4 regions of the Pseudophaeobacter arcticus DSM 23566 genome follow, and region 2 is predicted to be linked to each of the others. Evidence: riboswitches for the same ligand, from Rfam matches in the RefSeq annotation. Region 2 holds a riboswitch; each other region holds the start of a gene.

The links. A riboswitch is a leader RNA that binds a small molecule or an ion and turns the genes downstream of it on or off. The one in region 2 is predicted to bind cobalamin.
Region 1: linked by a shared signal. The riboswitch ahead of ARCT_RS0109345 (TonB-dependent receptor plug domain-containing protein) and the one ahead of ARCT_RS0121240 (aromatic ring-hydroxylating oxygenase subunit alpha) in region 2 are both predicted to bind cobalamin.
Region 3: linked by a shared signal. The riboswitch ahead of ARCT_RS0119860 (DUF1636 family protein) and the one ahead of ARCT_RS0121240 (aromatic ring-hydroxylating oxygenase subunit alpha) in region 2 are both predicted to bind cobalamin.
Region 4: linked by a shared signal. The riboswitch ahead of ARCT_RS26580 (hypothetical protein) and the one ahead of ARCT_RS0121240 (aromatic ring-hydroxylating oxygenase subunit alpha) in region 2 are both predicted to bind cobalamin.

Annotation. Positions count from the first base shown of each region.
Region 1 covers NZ_KI421507.1:1,134,637-1,138,157, forward strand. The annotation lists gene ARCT_RS0109325 (SUF system Fe-S cluster assembly protein) at 1-110, opposite strand, end outside; gene ARCT_RS27940 (hypothetical protein) at 263-421, opposite strand; gene ARCT_RS0109335 (hypothetical protein) at 429-1,268, shown strand; cobalamin riboswitch at 1,606-1,814, shown strand; gene ARCT_RS0109345 (TonB-dependent receptor plug domain-containing protein) at 1,975-3,521, shown strand, end outside.
Region 2 covers NZ_KI421507.1:3,464,480-3,468,000, forward strand. The annotation lists gene ARCT_RS0121235 (2Fe-2S iron-sulfur cluster-binding protein) at 1-894, opposite strand, end outside; gene ARCT_RS0121240 (aromatic ring-hydroxylating oxygenase subunit alpha) at 897-2,120, opposite strand; cobalamin riboswitch at 2,230-2,433, opposite strand; gene ARCT_RS27275 (Hint domain-containing protein) at 2,744-3,521, opposite strand, start outside.
Region 3 covers NZ_KI421507.1:3,209,603-3,213,123, forward strand. The annotation lists gene ARCT_RS0119855 (glutathione S-transferase family protein) at 1-603, shown strand, start outside; cobalamin riboswitch at 918-1,131, shown strand; gene ARCT_RS0119860 (DUF1636 family protein) at 1,234-1,590, shown strand; gene ARCT_RS26575 (ABC transporter ATP-binding protein) at 1,587-2,405, shown strand; gene ARCT_RS0119870 (ABC transporter substrate-binding protein) at 2,402-3,349, shown strand; gene ARCT_RS0119875 (FecCD family ABC transporter permease) at 3,351-3,521, shown strand, end outside.
Region 4 covers NZ_KI421507.1:3,216,816-3,220,336, reverse strand. The annotation lists gene ARCT_RS0119905 (DNA polymerase III subunit gamma/tau) at 1-285, opposite strand, end outside; gene ARCT_RS0119900 (protein-tyrosine phosphatase family protein) at 627-1,172, shown strand; gene ARCT_RS26580 (hypothetical protein) at 1,244-1,669, opposite strand; cobalamin riboswitch at 1,778-2,008, opposite strand; gene ARCT_RS0119890 (SRPBCC family protein) at 2,219-2,686, opposite strand; gene nudC (NAD(+) diphosphatase) at 2,754-3,521, opposite strand, start outside.

The sequences.
Region 1 (3,521 bases), 2.3 Mb from region 2:
GGGTCGTAGACTGAACGACAGGCCTCTACGATCTGATCGAAAAGCGGGTGTTCAACGGAAGACGGCGCAATCAGCGGCGTACCTTCAAGCGGTTCGGAAGCGTTGGTCATGTCGATCCCTGACAGTTAATCCGACTGTTTATATAGGGAAACTGTGGGTGGAGGTCCAGAGGGCGCGAAAGAAAGCCGGTAGTTGGAGCTGGAGACACCAGGAACAGACATTTGAGCTGGCAGCACCAATGGCGGCTTTGCGGACGGAGCGGCTATTCACCGCCAAGGCTGCTTTCGGTCCGGTGTACGAGGGGACCTTTCTCTGGACCGACAAAGGCCATGGCTCCGACGACGCCATCCACTTCTATGCCTTCGAATTGATCGACCAACCGGATGGTGTGGACATAAAGCGGCTTATGAATGACACTCATCTAAAGGTTGAGAGTTACATTACCGCCGGGAAAAGATATTGGGAGGTATCAAGGGACTATGGGGAGAAACAGAAAAACGAAATTCGAAAGCGTTCTGGATTTTTCGCGTGTTTTGGCTCCTGAAAACTTCCCTCACGATAGCCTGAGATTCATAGAATCGAAGCTGAGAAGTATCGAAATGTTAGCCTATGATTTGCCAAAGTTGGCGGACGCTCATTTTGGCCAGGAGTTCACGCGTACAGATGAAAACCCGGAGATTGAGATATACAATACAATCTTTCAGGTTAGGATTGCGAGTTCCTGCGAGTCTTTGTGTAGCTCAGTTTACGGCGCTGGCGAGATAGCAGCAAAGTTTATTGGGCCGAGGTTGCACCCGCAACGACCAAGTGACTTTAGGGGGCTAAAGGAACGCTTGAAGACCGGGGATTTGGAAAGTTATGGACTGCACCCGATACTCTTCGACTTTGAAAGGCATGAGACAATATTAGCCGTTCGTAGCGAAACCTCGCACTACTCATCGGTATTTGTTGCTATGCCAGATTCTGAACGAAAGACATTGTGCTTCAAAACTCTCAGTGAGGATATGAAGGGTATTGAAAGCTCTGAGATATCGCTGGAGGAATTTGTTTCCGGTGCACTCGCATCAGTTGATAACATCAAGCGTCTGATATGTATCGTTTTCGATAACGTCATATTTCCTAAGCTAGACCTAAGCAGAATGATACGGGGCAATGTAGATCGAGACAGTCGTGGCATGCCCATCGTCAAAAACGGTAGAATGACACCACTGCCAGATGTCTCTGTAAGAGACCATATTTTGCGGTCTGGCTTAGGGCATCTGCTTTAATCACTTGCAGCTGTATGTGAAGGCGCAGACAAAAGCCGTGGTTTCTGTTCCGCTCTACGCTCCGCTTCACACCAGCACATTTGCTTAGACAGAACCCCGGGGCCAAACCTCAGAGGTTATGGGGGGTGGTTCACTGTCGGGAGCGCCCGTTCGCCACATCAAGCGATGAACCGCCGCCGAAGCCCAGGATACCCATCACCCCGGCCACGCGTCCGGATTCCACTGCCTGCAGGAGCGTTTCACGAGCCTGCATTCCGGCGCCCCAAAACCTCACCGTGAAGCTCTTTTCCAGCGAGCTGATTCGAACTCCCTTCTTGACAGACCTGCCAAGGCCTGACTAAGTCGCGAGCATTCTGGTCCGGCTGGGAGACCACCCGGATAATAGGGAACACGGTGAGGTGTAGCCAACAGGCGCCGAATCCGTGACTGCCCCCGCAACTGTGAGCGGAGAGCACTGCTGCAACAAGCCACTGCCCCATGGGGTGGGAAGGCGTAGCAAGGCCTCGACCCGCGAGTCAGGAGACCTGCCAGAATGATCACCCTGTCCGGGTGCGGGACGCGCCAAGGACAACGGACTTCCGTAGTGGTGGCAATTTTCACCGTCTGCGGGGGCATTGCCTCACGAAGACTCTCATTTTGACCTTGCTGTCCGCTCTGGGCAGCAGCTTGGCCTATGCTGTGTCATCAGGCCGGGAGGAATAGAACTATGCGCAAGGCACGCCTGTCCTTGGCTGCGGCTTTGGCCGCGACCCCCGCTATTGCATTGGCCCAAGACTCTGAAGTTACCGATCTGGGCGAGATCATCATCTCTGGTGGCTTCACCCCCATTGAGGCCCAAAGATACGGCCGCTCGGCCTCGGTTCTTACCAGCGAAGAAATTCAGGAGCGCGGCATCACCACCGTCCAGGACGCCCTGCGGGCAGTGCCCGGCCTGATGGTCAACGGCTCCGGCGACAGTTTCACTCAAATCCGCATTCGCGGCGGTGAAGCCAACCACACCCTGATCCTGATTGATGGCGTCGAGGCCTCCGGCGGGGATAGCGAATATATCCTGTCCGGTCTGGACACCGCTAACATCGAACGCATTGAGGTGCTGCGGGGGCCACAATCGGTGTTTTATGGCTCCAATGCATCGGCCGGGGTGATCAACATCATTACCAAGACCGGCGGCATCGGCACCGAATATGGTGGCGGCGCCGAGATCGGATCTGACGGCTACCGCGCCTCTGCACGGGTATCCACACGCTCCGCGCGTGGTGGTCTCTCCTTCAGTCTCGCCCACGACCAAGACGATGGCTACGACACCTCCGGCGATGGCGGCGAAAAAGATGGCATGCGCCGCACGACGCTGCAGTTGAAAGGCGACTATCTGGTCACGCAACGATTGCAGCTCGGCTTCAACCTCCGTACCTCGGATGAGCGCTACGACAGCGACAGCACCTCCTTCACAGCGACCGATGCGGCCAGCTATGTTGTGGACGATCCAACCCAATTCAGCGAGCGGGACGAGCGCCTGGCACAGATCTATGCCGAGCTGGACACCCTGGGTGGTCGTTTGAAACATCGCCTGTCTTTTGAGCGCACCGATTTTGACCGCGCCAGCAATGGTGGCACCGCAACCGAGACCAAGACCGAAGCAGCCAAATATCTACTCAGCTTTGGTCTGGATGGGCAGCCTGTCGATCAGGCCAATCACCAGCTAAACGCGATGCTGGAATGGGAAGAGGAATCCAGCAGCAGCAATCCGCTTTATGCACGCAGAACCAACTCATTTGCCTTCGAGTACCGTGGCAGCTTTGCCAATGGCCTGGATCTACAACTTGGTGTGCGGCGCGACAACAACAGCGCTTTTGAGGATGCAACCAGCTGGACGGCGAGCGCCTCATACACCTTTGCAGGCAGCGGCGTGCGTTTGCATGGCTCGGCAGGAACCGGCATCGTAAACCCCTCCTATTTCGAACTTTTTGCCAATTCTACTTTTGGCACCACCACATATCTCGGCAATCCGAACCTGAAACCGGAAGAAAACCGCAGTTTTGACATTGGTGTCGAGGTCCCGTTCCTGCAGGGGCGCGGGTTGGTTGACGTGACCTATTTTGATGAGACCCTGACGGGTGAGATCGAAAGCTATGTGGTGAACCCCACCACCACATCCTACCGTAACCAGGCGGGTGACAGTGACCGAAAGGGCGTCGAACTTTCGGCAAGCCTCGACGCCACCGATACCCTCGATTTGCGTCTGTCCTACACCTA
Region 2 (3,521 bases):
TGCCAGAACCGTATCGGTTTCGACCACCTTTGCGGTGACGCCAGAGGTGCTGAAAATGATTTCGGCCTTGCTGTCGTCATCCGGGATCACATCGTCTAGCGCGGGTTGTTCTGCTACGGTTTCGACGGGTGCGCCAAAGCTTTCCTGATGGTAGTTATCCATGTCGAACCCAAGCCCGACCAGCGCTTCGCGCACGGCGGTCATGAAGAGGTCAGGGCCGCAGCAATAGACTTCGCGCTCAAGATAGTCCGGCGCCATGAGACCAAGCATGAGCTGATTGAAAAAGCCCTGATAGCCGGTCCAAGGGCGATAGAGATCGGGTTCCTCAACGACGAATTTCAGATCCAGTCCTGATGAGCGGCTGGCCATCTGCTCGAGGCGCTGGCGGAAGATGATCTCGGATGGGCGTTTGGCGCAGTTGATGAACACCACATCGAGATCGCGCCCTTCGTCCCACATGCAGGTGGTCATAGACATCATCGGCGTGATCCCCGAACCAGCCGAGAGAAAAAGAAACTTCTTGGCGCGGCTATCCACATTGGTGAAGAGTCCGGCCGGACCGATCGCCTTGATCCGCATTCCCGGCTTCAGGTTGTCCAGCATCCAGCGCGTTCCGATACTGTCGTTCTGCGCCTTTGCCGTGATGGTAATCGACCGGGGCCGCGAGGGGGAGGAGGAGATCGTATAGGTCCGATGCACCACCCCGCCGGGCTGATCCGGGGCGGGAATTTCCAAGGTCAGGAATTGGCCCGGATCATAGGCGAACTGTGCTCCCGAAGGCGACCTGAATGAGAAACTTGCCGTGCCCGGAGTTTCCGGAACGACCGAGACACATTCCAGCATTTCGGTGTCCTGCCAGATCGTGGGCGCGGAAGAAGGGGAGAGGGTCATCATGTTTACTCCGCCGCCAAGGCGTTGGGACGCAGATGCGCAGCCAAGGTCGCGCAATACCATTCTACGAATTGCAGCACGCCGGTTTCCTGGGTCGAGGAATAGGGGCCAGGCGCATAGGCGGGGCTATCTATGCCCTGCTGGTTGTCTTCAACCACCTGACGGTCCTCGTCATTTGTTGCTTCCCAGACCTCGGTCAGCCGCTTCAGATCATAATCGCTCCCCTCGACCGCATCCTTGTGGACGAGCCACTTGGTCGTGACCTCGGTTTCGGTGGGGCTAATCGGGGTGACGCGGAAGACGATGGAATGATCGGCAAGGAAGTGGTTCCATGTGGTGGGATAATGAAACTTCAACAACGAACCTGCATCCGCAAAGGGAGCGCGTCCCAGCCAGCGACGCACCGCAGATTTGCCATCCATCGTATAACTTTCCGCCCCTTCCTTGAGCGGCATCCGGGCCAAGCGGAATTGACCGTCGTCATGCATGTAGAACTGCGACGGCAAGCCCACGGCTTCGCAGCGGTCAAAGTGCTTTTGCAGATGCGGAGGCGTTGCCCCCTGCTCGATGCCCGTGACCGTAGGGTCATCGGGAAAGGTCCGGCAAAGGGCGGGGTGGTTGCCGCCGCAATGATAGCATTCGCGGTTATTCTCCCAGACCAGCTTCCAGTTGCCCTTTTCGATGATCGTACTTTCATGGGCGATCTTGGCATTGGCGAGGTCATGGGGCTCAAGATAAGGACGCGCAATCTCGGCGAAGGCTTCGAAATCAGGCGCTTCATCGGCGAGGCAGATATAGACCAACCCGGCCAGTTCCCGGCAATGAACCGTCTTCAGCCCGTGCTGACCCGGGTCGAAACCCGGCCCCATATCACGCGCCCAGAGCAAGGAGCCATCGAGCTCGTAGGTCCATTGATGATACGGGCAGACCAGTTTCGGTACATTGCCCTTGCGCGCCTTGCAGATAATCGAACCACGGTGACGGCAGGTGTTGTGAAAGGCGCGGATCCGGTTGTCGGCGCCGCGCACGATGATGACCTGGTAGGCGCCGACCTTGTGCGTCACGTAGCTGCCCGGTTTCTCAAGCTCGCAGGCGGGGATTGCAAACAGCCACTCGCGGTAATGGATGGCTTCGAGATCGGTCTGGAAGATGTCAGGATCGTTGTAGAACGCCTGTTCAAGGGAATGGCCCGGCACACGCCGCGCCAGAAGCTCGATTGCTGAATTCATCTCTGATTCTCCTGCCGCGCCCCGCGGCGTTTCTTGGGCAGATGACAGGAGGGACCAATCGGCGGCGCGAGGAAGCCGTCCGACATGGAAGCCCCCACCGCCACCCGCGATTTGACATATGCGCAAGGCTGGTTTCCGGACTCCGAAGTGGCTCTCGCCCGGCTGCGGCACCTTCCCGGATTCCTCGTTCCAGTGGTTGATTGCCGTAACCTGATCTTCGTTACCGTTGCGGGGGCAGCGCCGGAGTTTCACCGGCTTCCCAATTCTCCACTCCCCCGCGAAGGAAAGCGGCACCTTACATTGGGCAGTGTATGGAGAAGGTGTTTTGTCGCTGAGTTGCAAACGACATTATCAAGATCGAAAACGCACTGATGTTAAAAGACCTGTAAGATGAGAAGATATTGGCTCGTTTTCACCACGAAGCAGACCTTGGCACGACAGGCCGCGCTTGACCGGAAGCCAACCGAAGGCGTGCTGTTTGGCATGAAAAGCCGCAGCGAATGCTCACTTTCAGCCCTTTTTTGACGCATGCTGCGCAGTTCTTGAATCTCCGGTCTGGCTGCTCGGCAAGCACCCCTTTGATGTGAAGCCGGGTCGGTATGGGTTTGAGTACTTGATTGCCGCTAGAGAAAGGTAAAAGCGGGAGGCCGCGAAACCTTTTCGATTGTCCGAATGGGCTTCATTCGAGTCCGTTGCAGCTGGCTTGGTAGCTGTGCCTGGTCGCTGCTGTATTTTGTCACCAAGAGTGTTTCTGCCCAAGCGCCATTCGCCCGGACCAGTTGATGCTGATCAAGCAAGATGTGGTAGTACCGTGCAATTTTGCAAGACGGCCGTTCCGTGACACCGGGTAGCCGAAGAAGCCTTTTTGCCGCCACGATATGGGTGGGATTGTTCTGCGGCAGAGCGATCCTGTGTTGCGGCGAGACGAGAAGTTCGCGGTTCGGTGTCTTCGGCCCGAGCGCATTGGGACGAATCCGAATAGGTTTCATCTTGTGAGGACCATTTTTGAACTTGTAGCATCTGCAAGAAATGTACCTCACCGGCTGCATTCCGTTGTCTAGCGTTTCGACCAAGTCGCCCGGGCGTAATGTCTCGACCAGTCTGGCGCCTGTTGCCGTATCGATCAGCGTTCCCTTCAGAAAACACACCGGCCCCGACTGAAAGCTGAAATCCGACGCTGACTGAGACGCATAGTTCAACCACTTAACCTGGGTCACCGACCCGTCCGGGAGGGAGATCAGAGTGCCCCAGTTGCCATCGTCACTCAGGTACGGCTCAAGCTCGGAATAAGTCGTGATCCCAGGATAGTCGACGAGAAGAATGTCGCCATCGCTTGCGGAATAGTCCTCAATCACATCATTGTCGCTGTCGGAGGTAATCACGAACGTGTCGGCACCGCCA
Region 3 (3,521 bases), 250 kb from region 2:
GGCGTTTCTTTTGAACGCACTGATATCGACCTTTCAAACAAGCCTGACTGGTTTCTAACCATTTCGCCGCTGGGAAAGACGCCGGTTTTGACCGACAGGCAAGAAGCGATATTCGAATCCTCTGCGATCTTGGAGTACCTGGAAGATACCCGGCCGTCGCCTCTCCACCCTTCGGCTGCGATAACGCGCGCACAGCACCGTGGTTGGATCGAGTTCGGGTCGGCCACCCTCAACGACATAGCGGGACTTTATAACGCCCAGACTGCCGACACGTTCAATAAGAAACTCCAAACACTGGAGGCAAAATTCACACAACTTGAGCGACAACTGGGACAAGGCCCGTATTTCGCAGGGAGTGAGTTCACTCTTGTTGATGCCGTCTTTGCACCGGTCTTTCGGTACTTCGACTCGTTCGATGAAATCGGCGATTTCGACATCCTGACTGACAAAGAAAAGGTTCTGGCGTGGCGCGAAGTTTTGGCTGCACGACCATCGGTCAAACAGGCGGTATCTGAAAATTATCCAAGTCTTCTGAGGGCTTTTTTGCTCAACCGAAACTCCCACCTGTCTCGGCTCATGACGCGCCAAATCGGTGGAGACTAGACTAGGGTCTGGACCCTAGGTGTTCAGTCCCGGCATCTGGCAGCTTCGTCCGGCTCTGCTGACGTCCCACTGGCGCAATCTGAAACGCCGTTATCTAGCCTGTCTCATGGTGGCCCAGGATGCTGGTATTGACCGCTCAACTATGATGGAAGCCGATGCCCAAGAGTGTTGCGACGTGTGACCGCCAGCAACTTGGCGCAGTACTGGCCAGGCGGGGGGCGCAGAGAGCCAATCAGGGGAGCTGACGCGCGTTCACGGCGCGCGCCGGGCCGCAACTCCTGCCTTTCAATTTGATTGACAGTCTCAAGATTGACCTCATACATGGCCTAGATGGTTTTTCCCGGGGTCACTCCGGGAAAATGAAAAGGGAATACGGTGTGGTGTAGCCAATAGGCGCCAAATCCGTGACTGCCCCCGCAACTGTGAGCGGAGAGCACTGCTGCAACAAGCCACTGCCCCATAGGGTGGGAAGGCGCGGCAAGGCCTCGACCCGCGAGTCAGGAGACCTGCCATCCATTTGTTCACCCAACCCAGGACGGGGAGTCCTGACGGAGGCTTAGATGGCACAGAGTAACTGGCTACACAGGACCGGCACCTGCTCTCTTCGCGCGTTTAACTGCGGGGCGAGACATGACCAACCACAGTGATCATTCCATATTGATTTGCACCACCTGCAAAGGGGCAGGCGCCGCGCGCAAACTACGGGCAGCACTGGCGGAACATGTGTCAAAGCGGTTCGTTTTACGGGCCGTAGACTGCATGGCGGGCTGCGAACGCCCGATAACGGTCGGATTGCAGGGTCCGGGCAAGACACAGTATCTGTTTGGTGAGATCGAAGCCCAGGCGGATATCGAGGCGATCGCCTGTTTTGCCCAGCAGTTTTTGGCAAGCGACACGGGCTGGAGCACAGCCTCGGAGCGACCAAAGAGATTGTACGACAAAACCCTGGCACGGCTTCCCGCCTACAGGACGGAGGCCAAGACATGACCGGATCGCCACCTTTATCGCGACCTTTTCTCTGTGTGCGCGACCTGGAGTATTTTGCCCTGAACGGAGACCTGCTGGTCTCGGGGGTTTCCTTTGATTTGCAGCAGGGTTCGATCCTCGCCATTGCCGGGCCAAATGGCGCCGGCAAATCGACCCTGCTGAACCTGCTCTCAGGATGTGAACCTCTGGCGCTTGGTGAGGTTTTCATAGGGGGTGCCAGCCTGCGCCAGATGAAAGCTCAGGATCGGGCAGGACACATTGCCCTTGTCAGCCAGCAAAGCTCCCCGGATGGGCGGCTGCGACTTCAGGACTATATTGCCCTAGGGCAACTGCCAATCGCGGCGCGCCGGTCCGCACATCAAAACAGCCAAGCCATCGAGGCCATTCTGGACCTCACAGGGCTTACGAAAATGGCGCATAAACCAATGGCACAGCTGTCAGGCGGGGAGCGCCAGCGTGCGCATATCGCCCGTGCCCTTGCGCAGGAGCCCAAGCTCTTGTTTCTCGATGAGCCGACCAACCACCTGGACCCGGATGCCAAAGGGCGCATTTTGTCCCTGGTTGCCTCTCTGGGCATCACCGTTGTCATGGTGGTGCATGATCTGGTGATGATCCCGGAATTTGCCACCCATGCGGCCTTGATGAAATCAACGCGGCTTGTGGCCTTTGGTCCCGCCGCCGAGGTCCTGACCCCTGAAAATGTCCAGGCGACCTTTGGGGTCAGCTATCTGTGCTTCCCCCATGAGGGCCGGATGATCCCTGCGCTCGATATTCGCAAAACAGACTTCCAAAATCTGAAGGAAAACTCACAATGAAAACTCTCTGGTCTGCTGCGCTCCTCCTTGGTGCTGCAAGTAGCGTCGCGGCACATGAAGTGAAGGTCGACAATTGCGGCACTCCACTGGTTTTTGAAACCATGCCGGAACGGCTGGTTGTGCATGACATCAATATGTCTGAAATGGCTTTTGCGCTTGGCCTGCAGGACAAGATGGTTGGCGTCACCGGCATCTCCGGATGGTATAAGACAAGCCCCACATTCGACAAAGATCGCGGCGATATCCCTGAACTTGCGCCCAAATATCCAAGCGTCGAAAATCTGGTCTCGGCCTCTGCTGATCTGTTTTTTGCCGGCTGGTACTACGGCATGAAGCCCGGTGGCGATGTGACCCCGGACACCCTGGCGCCCTTTGGTATCAAAACCATGGTCCTGACCGAAAGCTGCGTGCATCTGGACAAAGACCGCCCAGCGGCCAGTATGGATCTTTTGTTCAACGACGTTCTGCGGCTCGGCAAGGTCATGCATGTGGAAGACAAGGCAGAAGCCTTGATTGCAGGCTGGCAGCAGCACTTGGCCAGCATTGAAGCCAGAACCGCCGAATTCGCCAAACCGCGTGTTTTCCTGTTGGACGGACCCGCAGATGCGCCCTTCACGGCCGGCAGGTTTGCCATCCCTGACGCCATGATCACAGCTGCAGGTGGCGCCAGCGTAACCCATGATCTGGACACCAGTTGGGGGCGCACCTCCTGGGAGGCGGTTGCGGCCGCCAATCCAGAATTTCTGGTGTTGCTGGACTACCAGAACGGCAATGGCGCCGCAGATACCTTCAAGTTCCTGCAAGAGCACCCGGTTATGGCACATACCGATGCGGTCAAGAATGAGCGCTGGGTGGGGCTGCGGTATGAAGAGCTGACGCCTGGGCCGGCAAATATTGCAGCCATCGAGAAAATGGCCAAGGCAATGCATCCGGGCCTCAACTGATATGGGCCGTTTTGGCCTTTCGCTGATATTGGGGGCGGCCGTTTTGGTCGCCCTGCTTTTACTCTCCGTCCTCTACGGGTCCACCGATGTGCCCATGGCGGAGGTCTTTGCCGCCCTCTCTTCGGGATTGGGGTTCAGCCCCCTGGAGCCAGAGCCCATTCATCGGATCATT
Region 4 (3,521 bases), 250 kb from region 2:
GGTGCAATGTTCGCAGACCCCGCAGGGCTCGGTGGTGGGCTGACCGGTGCCATCGGGGCCGATGCAGTTCATCCCCTTGGCGATGATCCGTGCCGTGGTTGTTTTCCCGGTGCCGCGAATGCCGGTCATGATAAAGGCCTGGGCGATACGATTGGTTTCAAACGCATTTTTCAGCGTTCTGACCATGGCATCCTGGCCCACGAGATCGGCAAATGTCTCGGGGCGGTACTTCCGCGCCAAGACTTGATACTGGGGCTGGCTGCTGTCGCTTGTGCTGTCGTTCATAGGTCTCTTGCCGGATTCGGAAGGCGGGATCGCGTCCGCGCAAGGTACGCGGGCTGGCGGGCTTCGTCCACCGCTGTTGACCAACTGGGGCTCGGCAGGTCAGACTTTGGGGGCGGTGCCTGATTTGGCGCCGGGTGCTGACCCTGCTGCGTGGTCGGTTTTATTGAGTTTTAAGGCCCGCCTTTTATGAACTGGTTTTTCGGCGCGTGTTTGTGATCGAAGTTGGGCCTGTGTATCCGGATTGTGTGATATGACTATGCCATTGTCTAAAAACACCGGGTTTGGCAGGGGCTGCTTTGGCCCGCTTGCCAGCGCGGCGGGGGGCTGGGAAAGGGCTCGGTATGGATGATCATCTCACAGACCAATCCGTGCGATCCCTCACGCTGCATGCGCTGAGTGTTGGCGATGGCATTCTGGCGCTTTGCCCGCTGCCAGGCAGTGGCGGCGACTACAAGGGAGACATGGATCACCTGCATGACTGGCAGCCAGGGCTGGTGATCTCGATGACAACCGAAGTTGAACATCTCGGCGCTGGTGCGGCGCCTTTGGGGCAGGATTTTCAGGCCATGGGCTCTCGCTGGATCCATCTGCCATTGCCAGATTTTTCCGCCCCAACCAAAGACATGCTGGCGCAATGGCCCGCGGTCAGCGCGCTGGCCTTGCAGGCTCTGCGCGGGGGCGGCCGGGTGCTGGTGCATTGCAAAGGCGGTTGCGGGCGGTCCGGCATGGTGGTTCTGCGTCTGATGATTGAGGCCGGGGAACAGCCCGACAAAGCGCTGCGTCGGCTCCGTGCTGTGCGCGCCTGCGCTGTCGAGACCGAGGATCAGATGACCTGGGCGCGGGCCGCTGCAAAACGGCCAGGAGCCAAGAAAGCCAGAAAGATATAAAGCCGAAAGATATAGGGGGCGGAGCGCAGCTTCTGGCTCTTAAACCGCCCGCCCCCCAATAAAACTTGCCGCTACAGCGCTGGGTGGACGGTTTGCGCAGTGGTCTGTTGGGGCAGAGGCTTTGGCAGGGCTTCGCCCATGGCGCAGGGGGGCTGATGCAGTTTTGCTGCGGCAAAGGCCCGGCTGTCTGGCTGGAACAGAGTATCAGCAAACAGATCCAGGGCCTCGGTATCGGTTGCTTCGGTGACGTCACAAAACACCCGAATGCGGTCGTGGGTGGCAATGAACCGGGCCGGGCAATGTCGCGCGCAGCCATCCAGAAGGCTTTCACCGCAGAGCTCAAATTCGGCGGATGTCACCGGGCGGGCCTTATCCAGCGCCCCGGCCAGCGCCGTGAGCATCCGGGACAGGGCCGGGCAGGGCCTGCCCAGGTGCATACAGATGCTCTGGGAAAAGTGATGTGTTTGTTTGGTCGTTGTCTGGTCCATCGGTGTCATGATGCGCCCTCCGCGCGCTGGCGGGAAAATCAGAAGGCGCAGGCATGAGACCAGGAGGGCGTTACCCGCAACCACCTCATGCACCCGCCCGGACTCCCCGTCCAGTTTCGAGTTACATTGGTGATGGCAGGTCTCCTGACTTGCGGGTCGATACGGTTTCGGTCCTTCCCGGCAGGGATCATATCCCCGTGCCAGTGGTTCACCCGAAGCGCTCACCGCTTACAGTTGCGGGGGCAGTCGCGGAGTTGGCAGGGCTGCAATAGCCTGGCCGCACCGCGTTCCCTTTTCATCCTGGACACAAGAACATGCATCGCAGAAACCATCTCTCCAACCGCTATCGCTGACAGATATGAGTCGTCAATCACCAATTGCGCAATTGGCACAGCAAGGCCCATACCGGCCCGGAGATACCAGTACAGAGAAAACAGTATGGACAGGATCACCCACGCCACAGCGGCAAAGGGTGGCGGGCAGGGATGGACAGCGGAGCAAGCAGCCAGGTGGCGCCGACAGTTGGGTCGTCACAGCTGTGGCTGGCCGCAACCGGGATCAGGCGCTGCGGTTCACCCGGTCTTCGGTCAGGCTGGCGAACTCTGCCACGCGCTGCTTGAAGCGGGTGTTGATCTTGGACCGCGCCAGTTTGAGCGATTGCAGCAGCAGCCGCCCAGACAGGGTTTTGGCCTGCACATTGACCTTCACCGAAAGGCGGGTGCGGCGCGGCGAGAGCGCCAATAGTTCAATCTGGCCCTTGCCAGACAGGCTGGCGCTATCGCCCTCAAAACCAATCAAGGTGGTGGGCTCGTAGTTGGAAAGCTCCAGGTGCAACTCACGGGGTTTGCCGCGAAAATCCGTCCGAATATCCCAGGCCATGCCAACCTGCGGGGTGGCATCGTCGCTCAAACGCTGTACTTCGATGCCGCGCCGGATTGCCGACCGTTCAAAGCTGGCAAAATCGGAAATCGCTTCAAAGACTTCAGCCAGAGGCGTGTCGACGTCCTCTTTACTCGTTAATTCCATGATATGCCGCCTGACCAGTGGTCAGCCCTCAGAGAGTATTATTGGATTAGGTGATAGAATAATCTCCTTAATCCAAAGTGTCCGCAAGCCAGTTTTCGAGAAGAAAATGTGCAATTGCACCCTTTCTCGCCGGTTTGATGATTGGGTGTTCTCCTGCAAAGACAGTCATCATCTCCTGACGGCTCACCCAGATTGCATCTTCGATTTCCTTGGGGTCGATGGTGATGTCGCGGCTGGTGGCCTGACCGCTGCAGCCAAACATCAGCGACATCGGGAATGGCCAGGGTTGACTGGAGAGGTAGCCAACCTCGCCAACAGAAACGCCTGTTTCTTCAAACACTTCGCGGCGCACGGCTGCTTCCAGAGTTTCCCCGGGCTCAACAAAACCGGCCAAGAGCGAATACATACCGTCTGGCCAGCCAGGTGATCGGCCCATCAGGACGTCATCGCCATGGGTGACCAGCATGATGACAACTGGATCGGTGCGCGGGAAATGCAGCGCCTTGCAGCTGGGGCATTTGCGTTGCCAGCCGGCCTGCGCGACCTGGCTTTTGCCACCGCAGCGGGCACAGAACTGGTGTGACTGATGCCAGGACAGCAGGGCTTTGGCGGTGGCGGCCAGCTCTGCCTCCAGCGGAGAGAGGCGCGCCATGATGCGGCGCAGTTCGGCAAAGACATAGCCCGTCGGCAGGTCCGGGTGCTGTTGTTCGCTCAGGTCGGCAAAACTGGCCAGGGCCATCTCATCCAATGCATCCGGCTGCCAGGCGCCAAGGTCGCAGGCAAATCGCTCTGTCCCGTCAGGCGCCACACCAAGATAGAGCGCCGCGCTGCGGTG